DNA from 4 places in the Companilactobacillus bobalius genome. Region 3 is predicted to be linked to each of the others. Evidence: predicted binding sites of a transcription regulator. Region 3 holds the regulator's gene; each other region holds the start of a gene.
What was found. The regulator Rex, encoded in region 3, represses fermentation and respiration genes when NADH is low (regulators of the CRP and FNR family bind a similar motif). The targets are predictions, from matches to a motif close to TTGTGAANTANTTCACAA.
Positions count from the first base shown of each region.

Region 1: LKACC16343_RS02115 (GntP family permease) is a predicted target of Rex. The motif match lies at 1,294-1,311, and genes of this name have one in related genera.
Region 2: ald (alanine dehydrogenase) is a predicted target of Rex. The motif match lies at 1,569-1,586, and genes of this name have one in related genera.
Region 4: adhE (bifunctional acetaldehyde-CoA/alcohol dehydrogenase) is a predicted target of Rex. The motif match lies at 1,298-1,315, and genes of this name have one in related genera.

Region 1 covers NZ_MYFM01000001.1:443,468-446,689, reverse strand. Annotated here, with positions in the region: gene LKACC16343_RS02120 (CdaR family transcriptional regulator) at 47-1,087, opposite strand; gene LKACC16343_RS02115 (GntP family permease) at 1,342-2,625, shown strand; gene LKACC16343_RS02110 (glycerate kinase family protein) at 2,638-3,222, shown strand, end outside.
Region 2 covers NZ_MYFM01000008.1:80,668-83,889, reverse strand. Annotated here, with positions in the region: gene tdcB (bifunctional threonine ammonia-lyase/L-serine ammonia-lyase TdcB) at 1-383, opposite strand, end outside; gene ald (alanine dehydrogenase) at 432-1,553, opposite strand; gene thrS (threonine--tRNA ligase) at 1,888-3,222, opposite strand, start outside.
Region 3 covers NZ_MYFM01000002.1:355,581-358,802, reverse strand. Annotated here, with positions in the region: gene manA (mannose-6-phosphate isomerase, class I) at 118-1,086, opposite strand; gene LKACC16343_RS04855 (redox-sensing transcriptional repressor Rex) at 1,106-1,756, opposite strand; gene LKACC16343_RS04850 (ABC-F family ATP-binding cassette domain-containing protein) at 1,893-3,222, shown strand, end outside.
Region 4 covers NZ_MYFM01000007.1:75,025-78,246, reverse strand. Annotated here, with positions in the region: gene adhE (bifunctional acetaldehyde-CoA/alcohol dehydrogenase) at 1-1,264, opposite strand, end outside; gene LKACC16343_RS11155 (oleate hydratase) at 1,930-3,222, opposite strand, start outside.

The DNA.
Region 1 (3,222 bases), on a different contig from region 3:
CATAATTCTTAAAAAAGTCTAGTTATGAGATAAATAGTAAAGAAAATTAATGCTCATAAAGATATTTTTTAAAGTGTAAGTAGTTGGTATACAATTCTAACATGTCTGTAATATCATGCAAATCAAGGTTGAAGTAGTCGGAAATTTTGTTCAACCGATAATTAGTCGTGTTTCGATGAACATTCAATCTAGTTGAAGTGTCGGTCACATTACCATTTGATTTGAAATAACAATCGAGGGTATCAATTAATTCAGTTCCGGCTCTGGTTTTAAGCAAATTTTTAAAGTTATTGATGATTTTGGCCGAGTGGAGCTGACTTTGGAGTAATTTATTTAGAAAGCTGATTTGGTGATAATAATAAATATCGGTCAATTGCAATTCATAAACAACTTTAATAGTATCAATCGCTTGTTGAACGGCTTTTTTTAAATTAGTACTTTGATTACTGATGCCAATCACGATTTGATTAAGTTGACTGAATTTTAAGTACTTTTCTAAATTTTCGGTATTACGAGTAATAATCAATTGTTGATGCGGTGTCTTACTGAAGTAGAAGTCACCTTCAAAAATCGTTGGTTGATTATCTGTTTCGAGAATAACGGCATAGCGTTTTAATTCTAGATTGATATTCAAAGCTTGAGCTCGAGATTTTAATTCAGCATTTTCAGAAATATTGTCGATAGTGGTCCATTGATAAAGAAAATGATTCAGTGATTCCTTACGTTGATTTTCGGCCTTAGAGCTATTGATCTGGGTAATCAGTAATTCAGTTGATACCTTGAGTAGAGAGGCTAAGGGAGTAACCTTTTCAGGATCGCCGGTAATGCCAATAACGCCAATCGTTTTACCTTGAAATTCGACTGGGATGTTCACACCAGGTTGACCGAATTTACCAAAGGATTCAACCATAGGTTTAGTCTTGCCACTTTCAATAGTTTCAATGGCACCAATATGAAGAGTATTGATACGCTCTTTATTGCCACTAGCGATGATATAACCTTTCTCGTTCATCATATTAATATTATAAGGGATGCTTTCCATCATTCGATCAACAATGGATTGAGCTAATTTGGGGTCTAATTTCATAATTTTATCCTTGTTAAAGATTAAGCAAACTTACATAAAAGCTTAAATCCATTATTTGTGCATATAAATATTTTACATTATTTTAAATTTTAAAAACATTGATTTATCAAGAAATCACATTATTTTTTAATATATTATCCAATTATTTTTGTGCATGTGTACATTGATTTAGAAAATTTATCAAGGTATTATACAAAAGTTAATAATTGTTCAATATTTAACAATTACCGTGTTTTTGAGGAGGATATTTAAAAATGGTTATTGCTTGGTGGGCAGCCTTGTTAGGCTTGCTTTTAGCAATTGGATTGATTTTATTCAGGGTTAATCCTATTTATGCATTAATTTTTGGGGCAATTGTTGGTTGCTTAATTGGAGGAATGAATCTTTCACAGACAACCGATGTAATTGTCAAAGGTAGTTCTGGTGTTATGGGGACGATTATCCGTGTTATTGCGGCTGGAGTTTTAGCCGGAGTTATGATGGAATCAGGTGCAGCTAACGTAATTGCATCTAATATTGTTAATCATTTTAGTGATAAGTTGGCCATTTTGGCGTTGGCTTTATCGACGATGGTTTTAACAGGTGTAGGGATTTTTATTCCCGTAGCTGTATTGATTGTGGCACCGATTGCTCTAGAAGTTGGGCAGAAGATGCATTACAGTAAACTTTCATTATTAGTAGCTCTTTCTGGTGGTGGTAAGGCTGGAAATATCATTTCACCTAATCCTAATACAATTGCGGCTGCTAAGGGTTTTAATGTTGAACTTTCACAAGTTATGATCGCAGATTTTGTACCAGCTATCGTTGGTTTGATCGTAACAGTACTTTTGGCAACATTGATCAAAAATAAAGGAACTTTCGTGTCAGCAGAGCATAAGTTTGAAACTAAAGAGGATAAAGATTTACCAAGTTTGAAGGCAGCAATTGTGACACCTTTGGTAGCTGTTATTCTACTTTTGATTACTCCGGTAGGTGACATTCTAGGAATTAAAGCTTTAGCTTCATTCAACTTAGATGCAATGTATATTTTACCGATTGCCGGTTTAATCGGAACTTTGGCGATGGGACAACGTAAAAAGTTTTTGAAATATATGACCGGTGGATTAGCACGAATGACTGATGTAGTGCTGATTTTGATAGGTGCTGGTGCGATTGCTGGTTTAGTTTCAGCATCTGATTTACCACAAAAGGTAGTTGAAATCGTAAAGGTTTCTGGAATCTCCGGAACTTTCTTGGCTCCAATTGCCGGTATTTTAATGGCCGCAGCAACAGCTTCAACTTCTACTGGTGTTATTTTGGCATCGAACTCATTCAGCAAGTCAATCATGTCCTTTGGTATTTCTGGTACAGGTGCCGCAGCGATGGTTCATACTGGAGCAACTGTTATCGATCAATTACCACATGGTAACTATTTCCACGTAACAGCCAAAGCCGTTGACATGCACTTTAAAGAAAGAATGAGCGTTGTTTTGTGGGAAATGCTAGTTGGACTTTCAATGACGATTGTAGCAACATTAATGTATGGAAATTTGTTCTAGAGGTGGATTATGATGAAAATAGTTTTGGCTCCAGATTCATATAAAAATTCATTAACAGCTAAAGAAGTCGCTACTGCGATGCATAAGGGATTTGCTAAAGTTTATCCAGAGGCAGATTTTGTTGATGTGCCAATGGCTGATGGTGGTGAGGGAACCGTTCAATCTTTAGTAGATGCTAAAAATGGGCAAATTATTACTGAAGAAGTAACTAATCCTTTGGGGTATAAGACAGAAGCTCACTATGGCTTGATTGATGATGGTAAAGTGGCTGTGATTGAAATGGCCGAAGCAAGTGGAATCCAGTATATTAATCAATTTACTCAAAATCCTTATATTACAACAACCTTTGGAACTGGTGAATTGATAAAGTCAGCTATCCAAAAGGGCGCAAAGACTATTATTATCGGAATTGGCGGGTCAGCTACTAATGACGGTGGTGCTGGAATGGCTCAGGCTTTAGGTGCTCATTTATTGGATGAAAAAGGTCAGGAACTCCAATATGGTGGTGCTATGTTGGAAAAACTAGATAAAATCGACACTACAGATATGTTACCAGAACTAGCTGATGTAAAAGTTGTCATTGCTTCTGATGTAACA
Region 2 (3,222 bases), on a different contig from region 3:
TCTACTTCAGCACCATATCCTCTTGTAGCGTCACGTTTCATTTGAGGAGCTTCATCAGGCATAACGACTGTTGTGTCAATTCCTAATAGGTGTCCTGTCAAAGCTACACCTTGAGCATGATTACCAGCTGATGCAGTAATTACTCCTCGATTCAATTCCTCCTGTGATAAATGATTAATTTTATTATTGGCACCTCTGAATTTGAACGATCCTGTTAGTTGCATATTTTCTAGTTTTAAGTAAACGTCCCCACCAACAACATTACGGCTCAAAAACATGGATTGAACTAGAGGGGTCTTACGAGCATATTTTCCAACAATTGCCTTTGCTTCTTCAATATCATGAATATCAACAATATTATCAATGCCTACACCTTTTAGCATGATCCGTACCTCACCCATCTTTAATTTTTATCTATATTTAATCAATATTTAGTTAACTGATTCTTCATCAACTGACAATTTTGTATAAGGTAAATCAAGTGAATCTGCCAATCCTTTATTAGTTACCTTACCTTCAAAGAGGTTAACCCCTGATGCTAAAGCTTCATCTGTCTTGATGGCTTCGTTAATACCTTTGTCAGCAATTTCTAGTAAGTAACTCAAATTACCTTTTGCCAAGGCCATTGTTGCTGTACGTGGTACTGCTCCTGGTTGATTAGGAACTGCATAATGGATAATTCCATCTTTTACAAAGATTGGATCATCAATAGTTGTTGGATGATCAATTGTTTCAACAGTTCCACCTTGATCAATAGCTACATCAACTAGAACACTTCCTGGCTTCATTGATTTAACCATATATTCCTTAACCAACTTAGGTGGTCTTGAACCTGGAATCAAAATTGTTGAAATAAAGATATCAGCATCTTTAATTTCCTTGGCTAAGTTTTCTTCATTTGATTTAACAACTCTGAATTTCTTACCTGCAAATTTATCTTGTAAGAACTTAATTCTTTCATCATTCAATTCAATAATTACAACTGAGCATCCCATGTTTAAAGCTAATGTAGCAGCGTTTACAGCGGCATTACCACCACCAAAGATTACGACGTTACCACCATCGATTCCAGGAATACCCGGTAGAAGAATTCCTTGGCCTTGATGTTGTGCCTCAAGATAATAGGCACCCATAATAACTGATCTACGGCCGGCAATTGCACTCATTGGTGCCAACAATTCCAATTTCCCATCTTTGACAATTGTTTCACCACCAATTGCAGTTGTACCAGCTTTCATCATTGCCTCAACAGTTGGCTTTGATGATGCCAAATGTTGAAATCCCCAAACAATTTTACCTTTTGAGAAATACTTATATTCTTCAGGATCAGGTTCTTTAACCTTGATGATCAATTCAGCTTTCCAGCCATCTTCATGACTAACTAATTTACCACCAGCATCGACATACTCTTCGTTTGTAAAGCCTGCCCCAATACCTGCATCTTTTTCAACAAGTACTTCATTACCAGCTTCAACCATCTTACGAACATTTTCTGGAGTTGCCGCTACACGACCTTCTCCTTCTTTTTGTTCCTTAATTACAGCGATTTGCATATTCACACTCTCCTTTTGTGAAAACGATAACTATTTCCTTACAAGCGCATGATAACGCTTACATTCTGGGGTATCAACCTGTTTTTTTACTTCACAAACTCAAAGATTGTGATAACCACTGCTAAGATTGAGAAAATTTTATCAAAAAAAAATTTAATTTCACAAATTATCATATTTTTTAAAATTTTTGATTCATATATTGTTTATATAGTGAATACAATTGTTCATTTTAAATGAACACTCAACACGATTTTGTCCAAAAAAAATACACTCAATCATTTTCATGATTGAATGTATTTAATTTTTAAAATGTTATTTTGCTAAAGGATATTAATTAATTCTTGTCAGCAGATTTATCAGTAACATCTTTACGACTAAAGTTAGCAATATCAGCAACAACTGAACTTACGAACATCTTAGCATTTTCTGAAGCTGAATCATCTTCACCATATTTTCTTACAGAAACAGTGGCGTTCTTAGCTTCTTCATCACCAATAACTACTGTATATGGTATCTTCATTGTTTGAGAATCACGAATCTTGTAACCCATCTTTTCGTCACGGTCATCGATTTCAGCACGGATATTCTTAGCACGTAATTCTGAAAGAACTTCGTTAGCATATTCTGTATGAAGTTTTTGGTTAACAGGGATAATACGTACTTGTGTAGGAGCCAACCATGTTGGGAAAGCACCCTTGTAAATTTCAATTAGATAAGCAATGAATCTTTCCATAGTTGAAACAATACCACGGTGAATCATAACTGGTCTGTGATCTTCACCATCTGAACCAACATATGTTAGTTGGAACTTCTCTGGTTGCATGAAGTCTAATTGAATTGTTGACAATGTTTCTTCATTACCAAGAGCTGTCTTTGTTTGTACATCAAGCTTTGGACCATAGAATGCAGCTTCACCTTCAGCTTCATAGTACTTCAAGCCAAGATCATCCATAGCAGCCTTAAGCATTGATTGTGATCTGTTCCACATTTCATCATCATCGAAGTACTTCTCTGTATTAGCAGGGTCACGATAACTTAGACGGAATGTGTAATCATTGATATCAAAGTCTTTGTAAACTTCAACCATCAATTGTAGTGTACGTTTGAATTCTTCTTGGATTTGGTCAAGAGCAACGAATGTGTGACCATCATTTAGAGTCATTTCACGAACACGTTGTAAGCCTGACAAAGCACCAGATTTTTCATATCTGTGCATCATACCAAGTTCAGCAATACGAAGTGGTAGATCCCTGTATGAACGGTTGTGATGCTTGTAAATTTGAATATGTGAAGGACAGTTCATTGGACGTAGTTCAAGCATTTCGCCATCACCCATATCCATTGGTGGGAACATGTCTTCACGGTAATGTGCCCAGTGACCTGAAGTCTTATAAGCATTTAAGTTCATAAGAATAGGTGTGTAAACGTGTTGGTAACCCCAAGCAACTTCCTTATCAACAATATATCTTTCGATGACACGACGGATTGTAGCACCATTTGGCATCCAGTATGGAAGACCAGCACCAACTTCTGGGTCAACGAAGAACAAGTCTAAATCACGGCCAATTGTTCTGTGATCACGTTCTTTGATTTCGGCACGACGTTTAAGGTCAGCTTCTAGTCCATCTTCCTTGTAGAAGGCTGTAGCATAAATTCTTTGAAGCATTGG
Region 3 (3,222 bases):
TTTAGCCCCACGCATAAAATGGTTCTACTTTTGCTTGATTTAGCCAATAAAAAAAACAGAACATCCGGTTTTTTCAAATCGACATTCTGCACTTTTTTACATTATTTTAATATTTATCTAATCTTCGCCTGATTCTGAAGCAATAATATCCAAATCACCAGAAAGCGTCCATGAAGCAACAGTTGCTGGAACGATTAAATGAATACCCTTGCTCAAATCATAGTCTTTTCCATCAACGGTAATCTTACCTTGACCATTAATTATAGAAATCAAAGTATACTTACCAATTTGGTGATGTAATTCGACTGGTTCCTTAATTTCCCAGTGATAAACTGAGAAGAATGGTGATACGGGTGGTTGAACGAATGTTGTAAACTTGTTCTTGCCCTCTTCTTTTGATTCAATATTTAATTGTGGATCTTTATGAGGAACTGTAATTGTATCCTCTGATTGTTTGATGTGAAGGTCACGTTTCTTACCAGTAGACTTTTCAACACGGTCATAGTCATACAAACGATATGTTGTATCACTGCTTTGTTGTGTCTCTAGAGCCATAATACCCTTGTTCAAAGCGTGAACAGTCCCACTTGGTACATAATAGAAGTCACCAGTCTTAACTGGAACTTTTCTTAGTAGATGATCCCAGTCACCTGACTCAATCATCTTATCAAGTTCTGCTTTGTTCTTAGCATTGTGACCATAAATCAAGTATGAACCTGGTTCAGCATCAATGATGTACCAGCATTCTGTCTTACCTAATTCATGTTCATGTTCTGCTGCATATTCATTGTCAGGATGAACTTGAACAGATAGACTTGCTTCAGCATCCAAAATCTTTGTTAGAAGTGGGAATACTTTTCCCTTAGGATTGCCGAATAACTCACCATGATTTTTCCAAAGATCATCGACATATTGACCAGCAAATTCACCATTTTCAACTTGTGATCTACCATGTGGATGACCTGAAATAGCCCAGCATTCACCAATAGCGCCATCTGGAATATTGTAACCAAACTTAGTTTCTAGCTTTCTTCCACCCCAAATTTTTTCGTGGAATACAGGCTTTAAGAACAATGGTTCACTCATAATACTTTCCCCCAAAAAATTATTCTTGCTCTTCTTTCATTGACTTATCACGATCTAAGAAGAAAATCAGAGTCTGCAATTCATTAGCCAAATCAACATAATGAACACGGATACTGCTTGGAACATTGATAATTACTGGTGTAAAGTTCAGGATACCTCTAACTCCAGCATCAGCCAATAAGTCAGCAGTTGTTTGAGCTGCATTCGAAGAAACAGTCAAGATACAGACATCGATTTGTTGCAAATGAAGTTGTTCCTTTAGTTCAGATATATCATAAACGGGAACACCACTCTTAACTGTGCCAACAATTTCCTTATTAATATCAAAAGCTGCTGCAATTCGAACATTATTAGTCCGAGAAAAGTTATAATTTAGTAAGGCGTTACCTAAATTACCTACACCAACTAGGGCTACGTTAGTACGCTTATCTTGATTCAAGAGCTTTTTAAAGAAAGCCACTAAATCGTTTACATCGTAGCCATAACCACGTTTTCCAAGTGCTCCTAGATATGAGAAGTCACGTCTTATTGTAGCACTATCTATCTTGACCCCTTCTGATAATTCTCCAGAAGAGATCTTTTTTGTACCTTCATCTTTTAAAAATTGAAAATACCGATAATAAATTGGTAAACGCTTTATTGTTGCGTTTGGAACAGTTGTTTTTGTCATAATTTACCACCATATGTGTGTCATTTCACTAACATTTATAGTAAATAAAAATCGACAAAAACGCAATACGTTAAACCTATAAAGACATAATTTATTGAATAATGATAAAATTGTGAATATATAAAGGAGTTTGAAATTGATTTTATTACAAGCACAGAACATTACAAAGAATTTTGGTACTAAAAGGCTATTCTCTAACGTTAGCTTTGAAGTACAGGATAATAGTAGAATTGGTCTAGTCGGCCGAAACGGTGTCGGCAAATCAACTATGCTCAAAATTATTTCTGATCAAGAAAGTTATAATAGTGGAAATATTGCTCTGAAAAAGGATACAAATATCGGTTACCTTGCTCAGGACTCCGGTTTGAATAGTGAAAATAAAATTTTTGACGAGATGGAACACGTTTTTGATTATCTAAAGGAACAAGAAAAAAAGATGCACACTTTAGAAGAAAAAATTGCTGACCCCAATGTTCAAGATTACGACAACATTTTGAAGCAATATGATCAATTGCAAAATACCTTCCGTCAAGAAAATGGTTACGGCTATCAATCAGAGATTCGCAGTGTCCTCAAGGGATTCGGATTCGATGAGGATGTTTGGCAAGCACAAATATCAACCCTTTCTGGTGGTGAACGTTCACGCTTGGCTATGGCTAAAATGCTCTTGGAACATCACGATATTTTACTTTTGGATGAGCCCACAAATCATTTGGACATCAATACAGTTGAATGGCTTGAAGGTTATCTCAAAAATTACCGTGGCGCACTAGTCATCATTTCCCATGACCAATACTTTTTGGACAAAGTCGTTACTGAAATTGTTGAGATCAATCATCACTCATCAACTCATTATTCTGGTAATTACTCTTTCTATTTACAAGAAAAGAAAAAAAATCAAGAAGTAGCCTGGAAACATTATGAAGAGCAACAGGCTGAAATTAAGAAGACTGAAGAGTATATCCAAAAGAATATTGTCCGTGCTTCCACTACCAAGATGGCTCAAAGTCGTCGTAAGAAGTTGGAACATATGGATGTCTTGGATCGTCCTGACAGTGATCAAGGCTCAGTTCATTTTAAATTTCAAATTGATAAGGAAAGTGGCAATGACGTATTACTCGTCAAAGATGCCGCTATCGGTTATGAAGACCAAATTATGTCCGAACCTATCAATTTAGATGTCAAAAAGGGTGAACGTGTTGGTATTATCGGACCAAACGGTATCGGTAAATCAACTTTTCTTAAATCTATCTTGGGACAAATCCCAATGATCAAGGGAACATCTCAGTTTGGTGCCAATGTTCAAGTTGGTTACTACGATCAGAATTTGAAAAATCTTGATCCAAAAAAAGATGTTCTTCATGAAATTTGGGATATCTATCCTCGTTTAGATGAACAAGTAATTCGTAATATGTTGGGAGCTTTCCTTTTCAGTGGTGACGACGTACTCAAACCTGTTGCTGGAT
Region 4 (3,222 bases), on a different contig from region 3:
AAAGATTACCAATACCACCAATAGCGGCAGGAGTATTTACCAAGACACGACTAGCTTTCATCTTAATACCAAACTCTGTAGCTAAGTCTTCATCCATTGTGTGAATACCAACTGTGTGACCTAAACCACCAAAGTGTAACAATTCATCAGCTTTTTCGAAGCCTTCTTTATGCCCAGCAACTTTATAAACCGAAAGTACAGGTGATAATTTTTCAGCTGAAAGTGGCTCTTCTGGGCCAACCTTTGATAATTCAACACCAAGTACTTTAGTATCAGTGGGAACCTTGATACCAGCTAATTTAGCAATTTCGATAGCTGATTTACCAGCGATAGGACCTTTAACCCCACCCTCTGGTCTAAACATTGCATCAGCTAATTTCTTATAATCTGATTTCTTAATGAAGTAAATCCTATTCTTTTCAAATAGAGATTTAACTTCGTCATAAATATCAGCATCAACGATGGCACTATTTTCAGAAGCACAAACCATACCATTATCAAATGTCTTTGATAAAACAATATCGTTAACAGCACGTTTGATATTAGCAGTCTTTTCAATGTATGCAGGACCATTACCAGGACCAACACCCAAGGCAGGTTTACCAGTTGAGTAAGCAGCCTTAACCATTCCAGGACCACCAGTAGCAAGAACACTAGCAATACCTTCGTTATTCATCAAGTATGATGTTGCTTCAATACTTGGTTTTTCGATCCATTGAATGACACCTTCTGGGGCACCAGCATCAACGGCAGCTTTTAACATAACTTTAGCGGCGGCAACAGAACAATTTTGAGCTTGGGGATGGAAACCAAAGATAATTGGATTACGTGTTTTCATGGCAATCAATGACTTAAACATTGCAGTTGAAGTTGGGTTAGTAACGGGTGTAACACCTGCTAAAACACCAAGTGGTTCAGCAACTTTGATCAAACGATGTTCTTTATCGTCTTCAATAATGCCAACAGTCTTGTCACGTTTGATTGAGTGCCAAATCTCTTCTGTAGCATACATATTTTTAATAACTTTATCTTCAACCATTCCACGGCCAGTTTCTTTATAGGCTAACTTAGCCAATTCAAAACTAGCATTCAATCCAGCAATGGCCATTTGGTGAACAATATGGTCAACTTGTTTTTGAGTAAAACCGTCCATGATATCCAAGGCCTTGTGAGCCTTAGCAACCATAGCATCAATAACTGGTTTTACATCTTCTTTTTCATCTGATTTTGTAGAAACCTTTGTATCTTTGGAACCTTTCAACATCTGATTACCTCCAAGATTTAAAAATCGATATATTTGTTAACTAATTCACGTTTTATCTTATCACTGTACAATCAATGTTCAAGTTATTTTGTTCAAAAAGCTCAAGTAAACGTTTTCACGTTGATATATCAACACCTGCAACTCAAACGATTGTCAAAAAATAATTTCACATCTTATTTCAATTGTGAATATTTCTTCACAATCTCATCAAAATGCCTATTCTAGGTTGCTTTCCAATTCACAAAAAAAAGAGCTGAATTGAAATTCAGCTCTTGCTTGTGAAAATATTTATCTTTTTTAATGAGATGTTTTGTCGTTTGATGTTAAATTTTATTTGTTTCAAATATAGATTGATTATAGGCATCAACCCCCTTTTTGTGGAGATTTTCGCTTAGGTGTTCTACTCTTAAATACATTTTGTATTGTGAAAATTTGGTCTATTCTATTCTCAATAGTTTTCCTTCTACGTTTCTAATAACTATACTTCAGATTCTAACAACCAAATTTTTATATTTTTCTTCTCAAGTATGCTGCCTAAACGGGTTGCGCAAGGGCAACCTCCTGTGGTTTGCTACAGTGCTGGAATTGCCCGCATAGTACGCGTGCGATTCCAGTACTTAGGCAAATCCTCGGAGGCTGTTCGCCCTTGCTCCACCCTCTCTCTATTATCTAAACATGGTCTTAGTAGCACGTGCCATTACTTTTGGATCTTTCTCATAATGGTGCATTGGTGTCATCTCTGACAATGGAATATTCAACAATGTATATACGGCACGTTGTGCTGCACGGAATGAATATTGTTCCGTAAAGACCATATCGAATGGTTGTTCACAGAATTGACTGATGAAGGCCAAATTCTTACTGTTCTTTGGAACTACATCTGGACGATCTCCGACGGCTCTTTGATTGAACATTGCACTTGCATATGGTAGGTGAACAGGAATTACATTGACAATGCTGTCCATAATTTCCTGTGTATGGTTCTTGATATTGTCTTTGCTTGGATCTACTTCTGCTAAGTGGCCTAATAATTCTTCTAGCATTTCTTTACCTGTCATTTCCATTACAGGCTTTTGTACATAATCACCATTTCTTCTTGGATACATGAAGTAACCCCAGAATGTTGACTCATTAGGCTTTTGTGCCTTGAAGTGTGGTTGATGATGAACAACGATTGACAACAATGGTGTACTGTTAATCCATGTATTCAAAGCATTTCCGGGCTCTTGTTGTGTAATACGTGAAATTTCATTTACCAAGAAGTGGCTGTTGGTTGTAACTGTGAGACTGACCCACTCACTTTGTGTACGATCACCAAAGAATTTGTCAGGATTACCTAGAGAATAGAACTTCTCAGCTGCTTTCTTCCAAAGTGCTGCACTAGGTGCATAATCCATATTTTCCTTAAATGGTGTATTAAAGTCACCAAGTGCTGAACTATCAGTAATTGAACCATTAGTATCGAAGACTAAGTCGTTTTCAGCAATATCAATGTGTCCTTCTTTGTTATCATTGTCGACTTCTTCATACTTGAGTCCAGTAACGATAATATCATCTTGAAGTGGTGTATCTTTGAATTCCAAATCAGTAACTTTACGGTTATTGATGAAGGTTACACCACGATCTTCCAAATACTTGCGCATTGGCAAAATGATACTTTCAAATTGATTGTATGGACTTCTTGTAACACCTTCTAGTGTATTGATACGACTGAATTCAAGAATCATACGATTCATATAACGACGTAGCTCAACAGCTGAACTAGCACGTTTGAAAGCAAATGTTGTTTGCCACATGTACCAGAAATTAGTTGTGAAGAAATGTGGACTGCTTGCAAACCATTCAGCAATACTAATGTTATTTAGTTTTTCTTCATCCTTTTCAGGCATCAACATCAATTTAGATAATAAATAACGATCCTTATTATCAAATTGCATATGTCTGTAATTGTCTTTATT